Regions from separate parts of the Pseudoalteromonas fenneropenaei genome, predicted to be linked through region 1. Evidence: predicted binding sites of a transcription regulator. Region 1 holds the regulator's gene; the other holds the start of a gene.
What was found. The regulator NrdR, encoded in region 1, represses ribonucleotide reductase genes. The targets are predictions, from matches to a motif close to AAACACNANATNTNGTGTTT.
Positions count from the first base shown of each region.

Region 2: nrdA (class 1a ribonucleoside-diphosphate reductase subunit alpha) is a predicted target of NrdR. The motif match lies at 5,395-5,414, and genes of this name have one in related genera.

Region 1 is NZ_JBHRSD010000013.1:12,170-20,501, reverse strand. It holds gene thrC (threonine synthase) at 1-766, shown strand, start outside; gene glyA (serine hydroxymethyltransferase) at 1,045-2,301, shown strand; gene nrdR (transcriptional regulator NrdR) at 2,399-2,851, shown strand; gene ribD (bifunctional diaminohydroxyphosphoribosylaminopyrimidine deaminase/5-amino-6-(5-phosphoribosylamino)uracil reductase RibD) at 2,852-3,970, shown strand; gene ACFOEE_RS08155 (riboflavin synthase) at 3,978-4,634, shown strand; gene ribBA (bifunctional 3,4-dihydroxy-2-butanone-4-phosphate synthase/GTP cyclohydrolase II) at 4,669-5,781, shown strand; gene ribH (6,7-dimethyl-8-ribityllumazine synthase) at 5,907-6,371, shown strand; gene nusB (transcription antitermination factor NusB) at 6,396-6,827, shown strand; gene thiL (thiamine-phosphate kinase) at 6,863-7,828, shown strand; gene ACFOEE_RS08130 (phosphatidylglycerophosphatase A family protein) at 7,851-8,332, shown strand, end outside.
Region 2 is NZ_JBHRSD010000038.1:1,712-10,043, forward strand. It holds gene ACFOEE_RS17475 (TonB-dependent receptor) at 1-855, opposite strand, end outside; gene ACFOEE_RS17480 (YaeQ family protein) at 987-1,511, shown strand; gene yfaE (class I ribonucleotide reductase maintenance protein YfaE) at 1,552-1,824, opposite strand; gene nrdB (class Ia ribonucleoside-diphosphate reductase subunit beta) at 1,824-2,954, opposite strand; gene nrdA (class 1a ribonucleoside-diphosphate reductase subunit alpha) at 3,035-5,320, opposite strand; gene ACFOEE_RS17500 (HAD family hydrolase) at 5,686-6,345, opposite strand; gene ubiG (bifunctional 2-polyprenyl-6-hydroxyphenol methylase/3-demethylubiquinol 3-O-methyltransferase UbiG) at 6,345-7,055, opposite strand; gene gyrA (DNA topoisomerase (ATP-hydrolyzing) subunit A) at 7,238-8,332, shown strand, end outside.

The sequences.
Region 1 (8,332 bases):
GCATTGCTACGCAGTGAAGGGCAGTTTTGACGATTGCCAAGCATTAGTTAAAGAAGCGTTTTTGGATGAAGAGCTTAAGCAAAAGTTAGGTTTAAACTCAGCTAACTCCATTAATATTAGCCGCCTTCTGGCGCAAGTCTGCTACTACTTTGAAGCGGTAGCGCAATTACCTGAAAGCCAGCGCGCGAATGTTCATGTCTCTGTGCCGAGTGGTAATTTTGGTAATGTGTGCGCGGCTATGATAGCAGCGGTACTAGGATTGCCTATCCATCGCTTATCTGCGACCACCAATCAAAACGATACCGTGCCGCGTTATGTTGTAAGTGGAGAGTGGGCACCGACGGCGACCAAAGAGTCACTTTCTAACGCAATGGACGTGAGTAAACCTAATAATTGGCCTCGCGTGGAGCAAATGTTGAAAGAAACCATGTTCTCTAAACATGATTTTTTTTCACGTTCCGTTTCTGAGCAAGATACTCGCGCAGCTATGCTTGAATTGCAGCAAGCAGGTTATCTTGCTGAACCCCATACGGCCATTGCCTATCGCGGCTTAGTGCTTGATGAACTTGCAAATTCTGCGGGTATTTTCCTTGCTACCGCCCATCCGGCAAAATTTAAAGAGTCGGTTGATGCTGTACTCGGAGGTGACATAGCACTGCCACAAGTGTTGGCGGATGCGTTAGCTAAGCCATGTTTAGCGCAACCAATACAGGCTGATTATGCGGCTCTAAAAGCGGCTGTATTTGCTAAGTTGGGCGTTGCATAGCGCTCTGCGTTTACTGAGCGCTTCAAAATAAACATTCGATAAAACGAGGGCTTAGACTCTCGTTTTATTTTTGTAGATAATTAAAATTAATTTAATTGCTGCTTTTTATAATATTTATTAATGTTTAAATTTAAAAATATCATTGTCAAAAGGCTGTGAATTAAATTCATTCCTTGTTTAAATATGTTCAAGCTCGAAGCGCCCCTAATGCGTAGGCAATAGGAGATTTTGCGCGTACAATATTGCTTTTCATACCATACGTGTACCTAGGAGACCCCATGTTAGAACGTAGCATGAATATTGCTGATTTTGATCCTGAATTGTTTGCGGCAATTGAAGCAGAAACAGCGCGTCAAGAAGAACATATCGAATTGATCGCGTCTGAGAACTACTGCAGCCCACGCGTACTTGAAGCTCAAGGTTCGCAATTAACCAACAAATATGCTGAAGGTTATCCAGGTAAGCGTTATTACGGTGGTTGTGAGCACGTTGATGTAGTTGAACAATTGGCAATTGACCGTGCATGTGAACTTTTCAAGTGTGATTACGCAAACGTTCAACCACACGCAGGTTCTCAAGCAAACGCGGCGGTTTTCCAAGCTTTACTTAAGCCGTTAGACACCGTGTTAGGTATGAGCCTAGCGCACGGTGGTCACTTGACGCACGGTTCGCACGTCAACTTCTCTGGTAAGTCTTACAATGCTGTACAATACGGCTTAAACCCAGAAACAGGTGAAATCGATTACGCACAAGTAGAAGCTTTGGCACTTGAGCACAAACCAAAAATGATCATCGGTGGTTTCTCAGCGTACTCAGGTATTGTTGATTGGGCTAAATTCCGTGAAATCGCTGACAAAGTAGGCGCATACTTACTTGTCGATATGGCGCACGTTGCAGGTCTTGTTGCAGCTGGTATCTACCCAAGCCCATTACCGCATGCGCACGTTGTTACGACAACTACGCACAAAACACTAGCGGGTCCGCGTGGTGGTTTGATCCTGTCAGCTTGTGGCGATGAAGAAATCTACAAAAAGCTAAACAGCGCGGTATTCCCAGGCGGCCAAGGTGGTCCTCTGTGTCACGTTATCGCAGCAAAAGCAGTAGCATTCAAAGAAGCGTTACAACCAGAATTCACTGACTACCAAGTACAAGTCGTGAAAAACGCACAAGCTATGGTGGCAGTGATGCAGGCGCGTGGTTATGACATCGTATCTGGTAAAACAGATAATCACTTGTTCCTACTTGACCTAATCAAGAAAGACATCACAGGTAAAGATGCAGACGCTGCTTTAGGTAATGCATTTATTACAGTAAACAAAAACTCAGTACCAAACGATCCACGTTCACCGTTTGTGACGTCAGGTCTACGTATTGGTTCACCGGCGATTACGCGTCGTGGCTTTAAAGAAGCAGAAGCAAGTGAACTTGCGGGCTGGATCTGTGACGTTTTAGACAACATCACAGACACTTCAGTACAACTTGCTGTACGTGAAAAAGTAAAAGCGATTTGTGCTAAGTTCCCAGTTTACGCATAAACTAAATGCTTAAGCAGAAACGTTTTTTGCTGAAACGTTTTTTGCTATGATAAGGCCGCCTTTGTAGCGGCCTTTTGTTTATGGGGAAACTCAGACTATGCACTGTCCTTTTTGTACGGCGAAAGAGACTAAAGTTATCGACTCACGTTTAGTAGGTGAAGGCCACCAAGTGCGTCGTCGTCGCGAATGTATTGAATGCCATGAACGTTTTACCACCTTCGAAGGGGCTGAGTTAGTAATGCCGCGGGTGATTAAACAAGATGGCTCGCGTGAACCTTTTAACGAAGATAAGCTTCTTAACGGCTTACATCGCGCGTTAGAAAAACGCCCTGTCAGTACAGAGCAAATCGAAGAAGTGATCCACAAAATTAAATCTGAGCTGCGCGCAACGGGCGAGCGCGAAGTGCCAAGCCACTTTATTGGTGAGTTGATCATGGAAGCACTGAAAAAGCTCGATAAAGTTGCCTATGTACGCTTTGCGTCAGTGTATCGCTCGTTCGAAGACATCAAAGAGTTTGGTGAAGAAATCGCGAAGCTAGGAGAGCACTAAGTGAGCGAGCTGCAACAATTTACTGCCCAAGATGAACAATTTATGCGCCGTGCCATTGCACTAGCTGCGCACGGGCAATATACCACGACCCCGAATCCAAATGTTGGCTGCGTTATTGTCAAAGATGGCGAGATTGTCGGCGAAGGGTTTCACATCCGTGCCGGTGAAGGCCATGCTGAAGTACATGCCTTAAAAGCTGCTGGCGACAAAGCCAAAGGCGCAACGGCCTACGTTACCTTAGAACCTTGTAGCCATTATGGCCGCACGCCCCCTTGCGCTGAAGGGCTTATCAAAGCGGGCGTCAGCAAAGTGATTGCGGCTATGGTTGATAACAATCCACAAGTTGCTGGCAAAGGTATGGCAATGCTGAGTGCAGCAGGTATCGAAACCGCTTACGGCTTACTTGGCGATGAGGCCAGAGCGCTTAACTTAGGCTTTTTTAAACGTATGGCGACGGGTATGCCGTATGTGACTTGCAAACTTGCGGCGAGTTTGGATGGTAAAACTGCACTCGAAAACGGCGAAAGTAAGTGGATCACCGGCCCACTCGCGCGTGAAGATGTACAACGTTTTCGGGCTAAAAGCTGCGCGATTATTTCTGGCGCCGATACTATTTTGGCGGACGATGCGCAGCTTTCGGTGAGAAGTCATTTTTACCCTGAGTTGCAAGACACTATCCGCCAGCCTTTACGAGTCATTTTTGATTCGCAAAACCGCCTGACGCCAGACTTGGCCTTGTTTCAAACCGAGGGGCCGGTTTTATTACTCAGAAACTCCACCCAGCCGCTTGATAATTCACCACACTGGCCTCATTTCGTTGAGCAGTGTCAAGTTGAGAGCCGTAATGGCAAAATTTGCCCAACCGCGGTCCTTAAATTGTTAGCACGGCGAGGAATTAATCACGTTTGGCTTGAAGCCGGGCAAACCCTTGCTGGGGTGTTTCATGAAGCGGGTTTGATTGATTCGTATGTGGTCTATTTGGCGCCGAAGATTATTGGTAATGCAGGACGCGGCTTGTTTGCAGTGCCACCTTTAATGGCTCTCGCGCAGGCAACCACACTGACTTTTAGCGATGTAGTGCAAATCGGCAGCGATTTACGCATTACCGCGCTTAAATAGGATAAGTATGTTTACAGGTATTATAGAAGCCACTGGCACATTAACGGAATTACGACTGCAGCAAGGCGACCTTTGTGTCAGAGTGCAAAGTGCCACGCTCAACATGGCCGATGTACAATTGGGTGACAGTATTGCCACCAATGGCGTGTGTTTAACTGTGATTGAAAAATTCAGTGATGGCTTTCGCGCCGATGTGTCTAACGAAACTTTGTCTTTGACGCGCTTTGCTGATTATCGCGTTGGCCAAAAAGTGAATTTAGAAAAAGCACTACAGCCGATTTCTCGTTTGGGTGGTCATTTAGTTTCTGGCCATGTTGATGGCATTGCCGAAATTGTCGCAGTAGAAGCCAATGCCCGTGCCACTGATTACTGGTTAAAAGCGCCACAAGCGCTATTGAAATATATTCCTTATAAAGGTTCGGTGGCGATTGATGGTATTAGCCTTACTGTCAATGCTATCGAGCAAGACAAATTTAAGCTAACGATTGTGCCGCATACGGCCAAAGAAACGACCATTGCCGATTTTAAAGTGGGCACTAAAGTCAATTTAGAAGTAGACCAAATTGCACGCTATCTGGAGCGTTTGCTGGGAACAGGTCCAGCAAGCACCACAGAATCGACTCTCACAACCAGTTTGCTGGCGAAAGCTGGATTTATTCGTTAATCATCGCGGCAAACTTAGTAAAGACAGGTAAATTATGACGTTAAACAGTGCAAAAGAAATCATTGAAGATATCAAAGCCGGCAAAATGGTCATTTTGATGGACGATGAAGACCGTGAAAACGAAGGCGATTTAGTGATAGCGGCTGAGCATATTACGCCAGAAGCGATTAACTTTATGGCGACCTATGGCCGTGGGCTTATTTGTCTGACGATGACTCAGGCGCGCTGCCAACAACTGAATTTGCCTTTAATGGTAAAAAATAACGGCGCGCAGTTTTCTACTAACTTTACTGTCTCGATTGAGGCTGCTAAAGGTGTGACTACAGGTATTTCGGCCGCTGATCGTGCTCGTACGGTACAAGCTGCGGTGGCCAAAGGCGCAGTGCCAGAAGATATCGTTCAACCGGGCCATATTTTCCCTATTATGGCGCAGCCGGGTGGTGTCTTGACTCGTGCCGGGCATACCGAAGCTGGCTGTGATTTAGCGCGTTTAGCTGGGCTTGAGCCTGCCTCGGTGATTGTTGAAATACTGAATGCCGACGGCACTATGGCTCGTCGTCCAGAGCTTGAAGTATTCGCCAAACAGCATGGTTTGAAGATTGGCACAATTGCGGATTTGATTGAATACCGCAACCTCAATGAAACCACCATCGAAAAAGTAGCAACATGCAAGTTGCCAACTGAGTTTGGTGAGTTTGATTTAGTGACCTACAAAGACACCATCGACAACCAATTGCATTATGCGTTAGTGAAAGGCGAGATCCATGCTGAGAAGCCAACCTTGGTTCGTGTTCACTTACAAAGCACGTTTAACGATATTCTAATGTCGGACCGCAGTGCTGACCGCAGCTGGAGCCTTGCTGGTGCGATGCAACATATCGCTGCGAACGAAGGGGTGCTGGTTATTTTAGCGAAAAACGAACGCAGCGAAGACCTCGAAGCTATGGTTAAAGCGTTTGCCGCACAAGACGCGGGCGAGCAAGTAACGATGCGTAAATTCCAAGGCACTTCACGTACTGTAGGGGTGGGGTCGCAAATTTTGGCCGATCTTGGTATTAAGCAAATGCGCTTGATGAGTATGCCGAAAAAATACCACGCATTGTCAGGTTTCCATTTGGAAGTAGTGGATTACGTCGAACCGCAGTAACTTGGCGGCTTGAGTACCTCTAAACAGAATAACCCGTTCGCCTGCTTGGCAGTAGGCGAATTTAACTTTTATGTGCTATTATGCGCGTCTATTTGACTTTTGCTCAGATAAATTAGGAACAGCGAATGAAAATCATCGAAGGTAATAAGTACGCTCCTGGTAAGAAATTTGCCATTGTTATTTCACGTTTTAACGACTTTATTGGTCGTAGCCTACTTGATGGCGCCGTGGATGAATTAAAGCGTACTGGCGGTGTTAAGGATGAAGATATTACGGTTGTGTACGTACCGGGTGCGGTTGAATTACCGCTAGCGGCAAAACGTATCGCGATGAAAAAAGAGCATGATGCCATTATCGCCCTTGGCGTGATCATTCGTGGTGGTACTCCACACTTTGACTTGGTAGCCAACGAATCAAATAAAGGGTTGGCAAGCGTGTCGTTAGACTATGATATACCAGTGGCATTTGGTGTGTTGACCACAGAAAATATTGAGCAAGCTATTGAACGTGCGGGCACTAAAATGGGCAACAAAGGCGGCGAAGCTGCTTTAGGTGCGCTAGAAATGGTGAACGTGCTAGATCTTATTTAAGCGCAATTTCAAGAGGAATCTCAGTTGAAACCAGCAGCGAGACGTAAAGCCCGAATTTTGGCATTACAAGCCGTGTATTCATGGCAACTCAGTGGTAACCCCATCGCAGATATCGAACAGCAAATGTTAATTGAAAACGACATTTCTAAGATTGATGTGGAATATTTTAAAGATCTTGCGCGTGGTGTTGCAGTTAACCACAAGCAATTAGATCTCTCGGTTACGCCACATTTGTCACGTCCATTTGACGATTTAGACATGGTTGAACGTGCCATTTTACGTCTGAGTGCTTATGAGCTGAAATTCCGTGAAGATGTGCCATATAAAGTGGCTATCAACGAAGGTATCGAACTGGCAAAAATGTTCGGTGCTGAAGACAGCCACAAGTTTGTCAACGGCGTGTTGGACAAAGCTGTTAAACAGCTGCGTGCCAAAGAATTTGCTGCCAAACCTTAATTCAGGTGAGCCGGCGTAGGCCGGCTTTTTTGTGTATGAAGGAATTCGAACTAATAAATCGTTATTTCAAAGGCCGTGGTATCACTCGCCGCGACGTTGATTTAGGGATTGGCGATGATTGTGCTCTGGTTAGTGTGCCGGAGAATTGTCAACTCGCTGTTACGACCGACACACTGGTGTCTGGGGTTCATTTTTTCGCCGATATCCCACCAAGAGCGCTTGGTCATCGGGTATTAGCGGTCAATCTGAGCGATCTGGCAGCCATGGGCGCTGAGCCGACTTGGGTGTCTCTTGCATTAACCTTACCTGATGTTGATTTACCTTGGCTTGAAGCATTTACCGACGGTTTGCATGAAATCGCCGAATATTACAATGTCCAAATCATTGGCGGTGATACCACCCAAGGCCCACTCACTATCACAGTGTGTGCCAAGGGGATTATTCCCAAAGGTAAGGCATTGACCAGAGGTGGCGCAAAAGTCGGTGACTGGATTTTTGTCACAGGTCCACTTGGCGATGCGGCGCTTGCAATTGAAGCGCGCAAACGTGGGATAGCGCTCACGCCAGAGAATAAAAAAGCCTTAGAACAAAGGTTTTTTTATCCGACTCCTCGCGTTGCTGCAGGTCAGGTGTTACGAGGCATGGCTACCGCGGCGATTGATATTTCCGATGGTTTAGTGGCAGATATTGGTCATGTGCTGCGTCAATCGCGCGTGAATGCCGTTATCCACGCTGACAAAGTCCCTGTGTCTCAAGCCTTAAAAGATACCTTGCCAGAAGCTGAGCGTTGGCCTTATGTGCTGGCTTATGGTGATGATTACGAATTGTTGTTTACTGTGCCGGATGCACAAAAAAGTGCGTTGCAGGCAAAACTAAAACAATACGGTGTCGATGCGGCCTGTATTGGTCAAATTTTACCTGGTGAAGGTAAACTTGAGGTGTTATTACGTGGTCAAAAGTTGGCGTTGCCAGCGAAGGGCTATGAGCATTTCACCGCTTAATTATGCTCGCGAGGAAGGTGAAGTGAAGCAGTCTCAATTTTCTTTGCGCCGCCCACATCAATTTTTAGGTTTGGGTTTTGGTTTAGGTCTGGCGCCAAAAGCGCCGGGCACCTTTGGCACTTTAGGTGCCTTACCGTTTATCTTCTTAACCATGTCTTGGCCTATGTGGGCGCAAGTGATTATAGCGGTAGCGCTTTGCTTGGTTGGCGTTTGGGCCTGTGGTAAAACCGCCAAAGATGTCAATGTCCATGATCACCCTGCAATTGTTTGGGATGAAGTGGCGGGCTTTTACATTACCATGGTTGCGGCAGCCATCAGTTGGCAAACATTATTGGTAGGCTTTATTTTGTTCCGCTTTTTTGATATTGCTAAGCCAGGACCAATTAGGATCTTAGACAAAAAGCTCCATGGTGGGCTTGGGATCATGGCTGATGATATTCTGGCCGGTATTTTTTCATTGATTTGTTTACAGGCTTTGATCAAAACTGGCTATGTATTAGCGTA
Region 2 (8,332 bases), on a different contig from region 1:
GTGGACGGCAAATTTAGGAGTGTCGTAGTCTTTTCCGTTACGTTTAACACCATCAAAGTGGAAGTTAAAGCCATTGTTGCCCGCTTCCAATAACGCTGCAACGGTATTGGTATTTGAGTTTGTATCGTGGCTGTATTCAGCAGCGCCAGATAATTCAGCAAGCTTGTCTTGTGGAATGCGATTGTCAACGACATTCACCACACCGCCGATAGCACCTGAACCATATAATAACGTAGCAGGTCCGCGTAACACTTCAATTTGTGTTGCAGACAAAGAATCATTACTGTTAGCGTGATCAGGACCTACGCGCGAGGCATCGCCGCTATCCATACCATTTTGCGTGATTTTTACACGTGGACCGTCAAGGCCACGGATCACAGGGCTTGAAGAGACTGGGCCAAAGTAGGAAGCGTTGATCCCTGGTTGACCTTTCAGTGTTTCACCAAGCGTTGGTTTGGCTTTGGTTTTAAGCTCATCACCTGACAAAACAGAGACTGGCGAGGCCATTTCCATATTATTTTTATGTAGGGCTGAAGCGAACACCACTATGCTCTCAACCGCAGCAGGTTTGAGTGTCACGGTAACAAAATCAGAAGTTGGAGTGATATCTAAACGCGCATCAATATAGTTATTTTTGCTAATATGAACTTGACCTGCAACATCAACCTCAATTGTGAAGTTACCGTTACTATCCGTGTTTACAGCGTAGCTTTTACCGTGTAAATGAATTTTGGCATTGCTGATTGGGTGCTGATTATTATCGACCACCTTGCCTTTAACGGTGGCAGCAAAAGCTGCAGGAGACACTAAAAGGCTAGCTAGCGTAGTCGCAAGGAGTGTGCGCGTTGTATTCATTATTCCTACTACCAAAGAAGATTTTGCGATAATATAACACCACAGTTTTGCTTTGACAATAATGTTATACCATAACTATTGAGTTGCACTTATAAGCCTTGTTTCTATAGTTAAAGTCGGGAGCATCACTTATGACACAGCCATTTGTTTGTAAAGCTAGGATCAATGTCGCGGATTTATTTCACCAAGTGTACCACTTGGAATCATTTACCACCGCGGTAGGTCGTCATGAATCACTGCAACATTTTGTGTTGAAGTTGCTTGGCTTTTGCGCCTTATCCTATGCACCATTCACGCATTGGCAAAAAGACCCTGACCATGGGGTGATGGATGTTTGGACTGAAGATGAACATGGGGAAGTGCAAGTTGCGCTGTTTGCCGGTTCGATATCTCTGGTAGAGATAGCACGGCACGTACGTTTTTATCCTAAAGTAGCCGTCTTAGTCGTCGAAGATGAAAAGTGGTTTGCCGAATTAGCACCGCATTTGATCGCATTTAATAATGTCACTATTTTTGCAGTCCAAGCGGACTTTATTGAGCATATAGTTGAAAATTTAACGGCGAGTTTACATTGGGATATGGTAATAGATAACGGCCAAGTTGCCGTTACGGACAAAAACAGTTACTTTGAGTCAACCTTAACTAAGTTACTTTAGCTGGATGCCAAGCGGGAAGGGCGAGCGTAGTTGGTGTAATTTAGGGTAACTCAATGGTAATATCAGAGAGTGGTTTACAACAACAACTCAGTACTTCTCCCTCGCGCACAAATGCCAACGGCTCGACATTATAAGCGACTTGTCCGGCAACCAATTTTACCCGACACGCACCGCAAAACCCTTCACGGCATTGGTAGTTTACGTCCACTTTGGCCTGTTCTAACGCATCAAGTAACGAAGGGCACTGAGCCGCAAATGTTAGCGGCTCAGTCAGGTTTACTAAGTGAATTTTAGCGAGAGGCTTTTCAACCATTAGAGGTCGAAGTCACCAAAATCAGAGGCATCAACTTCTGAGTCAATTTGACCGACCAGATACGAGCTGATCTCCGCTTCCTGCGGCGCAACTTGTACGTTGTCTGACACCAACCAAGCATTGATCCAAGGAATAGGGTTGCTCTTATTGGCAAATTGAATTGGTAAACCTACCGCAGCCATACGCACGTTAGTAATATATTCAACGTACTGGCACAGAATGTCTTTATTCAAGCCAATCATAGAACCGTCTTTAAATAGATACTCTGCCCATTCCTTCTCTTGCTGCGCAGCTTCAACAAACATTTGAATTGCTTGCTCTTTACATTGCGCAGCAACAATTGCCATTTCTGGGTCGTCTTTGCCTTCTTGTAGAATATTGAGCATGTGCTGTGTGCCAGATAAATGTAGTGCTTCATCTCGGGCGATAAGCTTGATGATCTTCGCATTACCTTCCATTAGCTCACGCTCAGCAAACGCAAATGAGCAAGCGAAGCTAACATAAAAGCGGATCGCTTCTAGAATATTGACCGACATAATGCATAGATAAAGCAGCTTTTTCAGTTCAAACATGTTAATGACCACGGATTGACCGTTGATCTCATGTTTACCTTCGCCATAAAGGTTATATATTGCTACTTTCTCTATTAACTCATCGTAATACTTAGTGACGGCTTCAGCTCGTTGACTGATTTTGTCGTTGGTCACGATATCGTCAAAAATGATTTCAGGTGACTGAGTGACGTTACGAATAATATGGGTATAAGAGCGGCTGTGAATCGTTTCACTGAATGCCCAAGTTTCAATCCAAGTTTCTAACTCAGGTAGCGACACAATTGGCAATAACGCCACGTTAGGCGAACGACCTTGCACGCTATCCAGTAGCGTTTGGTACTTGAGATTACTCAAGAAGATATGCTTTTCATGGTCCGGTAACGCTTGAAAGTCGATGCGGTCTTTACTGACATCTACTTCTTCTGGTCGCCAGAAGAACGACAGTTGCTTTTCGATAAGTTTTTCGAAAATTGGATATTTTTGCTGGTCGTAGCGAGACACGTTTACCGATTGGCCAAAGAACATTGGCTCTTTCATTTGATCGTTATGGATCCGGCTAAAAGTAGTATATGACATATAAAAACACTCAATACCTGAAAAAGCGGGTTCAGGACCCGCTATTATTATTGTACTAATCTAAACGCTGCATGCAGGCTTTAGATCTTACACGCACCGCCTTCACAGCCTTCATCTTCAGGCTGAGCTTTCAGCTCGTCTTGTGCATCCGAAGCGCCATCACGGGTATTGTGATAGTACATAGTTTTAACGCCCAGCTTGTATGCGGTCAGTAAGTCTTTCAACAACAGTTTCATAGGCACTTTGCCGCCTTCAAACTTGCTTGGATCATAGTTAGTGTTAGCAGAGATAGTTTGGTCAACAAACTTCTGCATTATACCAACTAATTGCAGATAACCATCGTTAGACGGGATATCCCAAAGCAATTCATAGTTGTCTTTCAAGCGTTCGTACTCAGGCACGACTTGCTTAAGAATACCGTCTTTACTCGCTTTAACACTGATGTGGCCACGTGGCGGTTCAATGCCGTTCGTCGCATTCGAAATCTGCGAAGAGGTTTCAGATGGCATCAAGGCAGATAAAGTTGAGTTACGCATACCGTGTTTCACGATACTTTCACGTAGCGCATTCCAATCTAAATGCAGTGGCTCAGCACAGATTGCATCCAAATCTTTCTTATAGGTATCAATTGGCATTATGCCTTTTGAGTAAGTCGTTTCGTCAAACTTAGGACACGCGCCTTTCTCTTTAGCAAGCTCATTAGACGCTTTCATCAAGTAGTATTGAATTGCTTCAAATGTTCTATGTGTAAGACCATTTGCACTGCCGTCTGAGTACTTCACGCCATTTTTCGCTAGGTAGTAAGCGTAGTTGATAACACCAATACCAAGCGTACGGCGACCCATAGTCGCATTTAGCGCCGCAGGAACAGGGTAGTCTTGATAATCCAGCAGGTTATCAAGCGCACGTACCGCAAGTTCAGCTAGCTCTTCAAGCTCAGTCAGTGACTCAATGGCCCCTAAGTTGAACGCTGATAGGGTACATAGCGCAATTTCACCATCAGGATCGTTAACGTTATTCAACGGCTTAGTTGGTAATGCAATTTCCAAACACAGGTTCGATTGACGAATTGGTGCAACTTTCGGATCAAACGGGCTATGGGTATTACAGTGATCCACGTTTTGTAGATAAATACGGCCCGTATTCGCACGCTCTTGCGCAAACATTGAGAATAATTCAATCGCTTTAATACGCTTTTTACGAATGCTGTCGTTTTGCTCATATTGCGTATATAAACGCTCGAACTCGTCTTGGTCTTGGAAAAACGCATCGTATAAACCAGGCACATCTGACGGGCTAAACAAAGTGATATAATCATCTTTGATTAGGCGTGAATACATGGTTTTGTTAAATTGCACACCGTAGTCTAAGTGACGTACACGGTTTTCTTCGACACCACGGTTGTTCTTAAGCACTAGTAGGTTTTCTACTTCCAAGTGCCAAAGTGGGTAGAAGAGGGTCGCTGCGCCACCACGCACACCACCTTGCGAACAGCTTTTAACCGCAGTTTGGAAATGTTTGTAAAATGGAATACAGCCGGTGTGGTATGCTTCACCATTACGGATTGGGCTACCTAAAGCACGTAAGCGACCCGCATTGATACCAATCCCCGCACGTTGGCTGACGTATTTTACGATAGCCGATGAAGTCGCGTTGATAGAATCTAAGCTGTCGTCACACTCAATCAGTACGCATGAACTGAACTGGCGAGTTGGTGTACGCACCCCCGCCATAATTGGCGTAGGCAATGAAATTTTAAAGGTAGATACAGCATCATAAAAACGGCGGATATAATCTAGGCGCGTCGCTTTTGGATAGCTTGAGAATAAACTGGCAGCAACCAAAATATAAAGGAACTGTGCACTTTCGTAGATCTGACCGGTCACACGGTTTTGTACCAAGTATTTGCCTTCAAGCTGTTTAACCGCAGCATAGCTGAAGTTTAGATCACGAGTGTGGTCAATAAAGCTGTCCAACTGATGGATTTCATCTTCGCTGTAGTCAATCAGCAAATGTTGGTCGTAACGTTTGTCTTCCACCATTTTAACGACGTGATCGTATAAGCGTGGTGGTTCAAACTGGCCATAAGCCTTTTTACGTAAATGAAATACCGCTAGGCGAGCAGCTAGGTACTGGTAGTCCGGCGTGTCTTTGGAAATGAGATCTGCGGCCGCTTTGATGATAGTTTCATGAATATCTTCAGTGCGGATACCATCATAGAATTGGATGTGAGACTTTAACTCCACTTGAGACACTGAAACATTGTCCAGGCCTTCAGCTGCCCACTCTATGACGCGGTGGATCTTATCCAGATCCAACGGCTCTTTGCGGCCGTTTCTTTTAGTGACTGATAGCTTTTGATTCATCGTTATGCCTGTATCCCTTTAGGAATGACTGTACTTATGGATTTGCGCACGGCGAGCTAAATTGCTTAGCAATTCACCACTATATATGGTGCCCCACAAACCGAGGATCACAAGATAGTGTGGTTGATCTGAATTTGCAAGGGACAGATCCGCGCCAGATTGTGGATAACATTGGGATAATCCGTAAATGTTAGCACGCACTAACCTATGAACTAAAGTTCAAAGTCAAATTCTTAAAAATCAACTCGCGAATTGGTTTTTTTCGCTTTTTTTATCTCGCCAAACACTGTGATTTTTTTATCACCAGCTGAGTGCGCAAATTTCACTCCGAACACAATATATAGTACCTTTGCTATTCTTTGTCACTATATCTTGTGAATTAATGCTTCTGGGTTAGTAGCATAATGATCCGCTTGCCAAGTGTATGCTTGTGACGCACTTGGGATATAACCCCACATTGCAACAATTGACTGCATACCCGCTGCTTTGGCTGCAGCAACATCACGATCTGCATCACCAACATACCAACATTCTTGCGCTGCGATCTTTAATTGTGCAGCTGCATGCAACAATGGTTCTGGATGTGGTTTGGATACAGCCAAGGTATCTCCACACACCACGACTGGGATCTGACTGAGTTCGGGCAACTGTTTTAGCAACGGCAATGTTAAAAAGGTCGGCTTATTGGTGACAATGGCAACTTGAATATCTTGTTCTGCTAGTGCGCTTAGTAACAAGGAAATACCTGTAAAAAGCCGTGAATCACGACAGCCAATTTGCTCGTACAACGCGAGATAACGCTTTCGAAGTGCCGCCACATCATAATTAGCAAGGCGGTTGCCAAAACCAACAGTCAACATCGCAATTGCGCCGTCAGACACCGCTGGGCGAAATTCTTGTTCTTCAACCTCAGGTAAGGATTCGGCAGCAAGTATTTCATTAAGCGCGCTTTTTAGATCTGGCGCGGTATCCAATAGTGTACCATCAAGGTCAAATAATACCGCTTTGGGGCGTTGTAAGGTCATTAGGCCAATTTCTCAAAATGCAGAATATAGTTAACACTGACATCTTTAGTGAGTGTAAATTGTTTGCTGAGCGGGTTGTATTCAATTCCTGCACTGCCGCGTACTTTAAGTCCAGCGGCTTCAGCCCAACTAATTAGGGTCGCGGGGCGAATAAACTTATCATGATCATGTGTACCTTCCGGTACCATTCTTAACACTTTTTCTGCACCGATGATGGCCAGCAAATAGGATTTTAGCGTTTTATTTAAGGTCGAAAAGAATACGGTTGCGCCCGGTTTAGCCAAAGCCGCAACTGCATGTACTACAGATTCTGGATCGGGCACGTGCTCAAGTAACTCCATACAAGTGACCACATCAAAATGTTCAGGGTTTTCTGCTGCAAACGCTTCTACAGGGGTTTTTAAGTAGGTGACTTGTACTTGTGCTTCTAATGCATGTAGCTTGGCGACATTCAATGGCTCTTGGCCCATGTCAATACCTGTGGCATTCGCCCCCATACGGGCCATGCTCTCGGTTAAGATCCCGCCGCCGCAGCCTACGTCGAGTACTTTTTTACCGAACAAGCCGTTACTCTTATCAGCGATAAAGTCCAATCGTAACGGATTGATATCATGAAGCGGTTTAAATTCACCTTCTCGGTCCCACCAACGCTCGGCGATGGCTTCAAATTTGGCAATTTCTGCGTTGTCTACATTTTGGTGTTCGGTCATAAAAAGCTTCCTCGTTAATTTGAGCGCATTATAAAAGGGGTCAATTTAAATTCGCAAAATTTCCGGCCTGTCAATTTGCGAAAAATATGATACGATGGCCGCTCGAAAATTTTAATAATAACGCGCTCACAGGTCGCAAGTGTGACATAAAAGTGAGTGACACTGAAGGAAAGTGGAGTCAAATGTCTGATCTCGCCAATGAAATCCTGCCAGTCAATATTGAAGACGAACTAAAAAATTCCTATTTGGATTACGCGATGAGCGTTATCGTCGGCCGTGCCCTTCCAGACGTGCGTGACGGGCTTAAGCCTGTTCACCGCCGCGTGCTGTTTGCAATGCATGAGCTAAAAAATGACTGGAACAAACCGTATAAGAAGTCGGCGCGTGTGGTCGGTGATGTGATCGGTAAATACCACCCGCATGGTGACAGCGCAGTGTACGACACGATTGTTCGTATGGCTCAACCTTTCTCACTCCGTTATATGCTGGTGGACGGCCAAGGTAACTTCGGTTCTGTTGACGGCGACTCAGCGGCAGCAATGCGTTATACGGAAGTCCGTATGTCAAAGCTTTCGCATGAGCTACTGGCTGATCTTGAAAAAGAAACTGTTGATTACGTACCAAACTACGATGGCACAGAGCAGATCCCTGATGTGTTGCCAACTAAAGTACCAAACTTATTAGTTAATGGTTCTTCGGGTATCGCAGTTGGTATGGCGACGAATATTCCGCCGCACAACTTAACAGAAGTGATCAATGGTTGTTTGGCTTTGATCCAAAATCCGGATCTGACCATTGAAGACTTGATTGAATATATTCCGGGTCCAGATTTCCCAACTTCTGCCATTATTAACGGTAAGAAAGGCATTATTGATGCCTATAAAACCGGCCGTGGCAAAATTTACATCCGTGCTCGCGCAGAAATAGAAACTGACGAAAAGACCGGTCGTGAGACCATTATTGTTCACGAAATTCCATATCAAGTGAACAAAGCGCGTCTAATCGAAAAGATTGCGGAGCTGGTTAAAGAAAAGAAAATCGAAGGCATTAGTGCGCTACGTGATGAGTCTGATAAAGACGGCATGCGTATCGTTATTGAAGTGAAACGCGGTGAAGTCGGCGAAGTCCTACTGAACAACCTGTATGCGCAAACACAAATGCAAACTGTGTTTGGTATCAACATGGTTGCTTTGGATAACAACCAGCCGAAGTGTTTCAACCTTAAAGAAATGCTTGAGGCATTTATCATTCACCGTCGTGAAGTGGTAACACGCCGC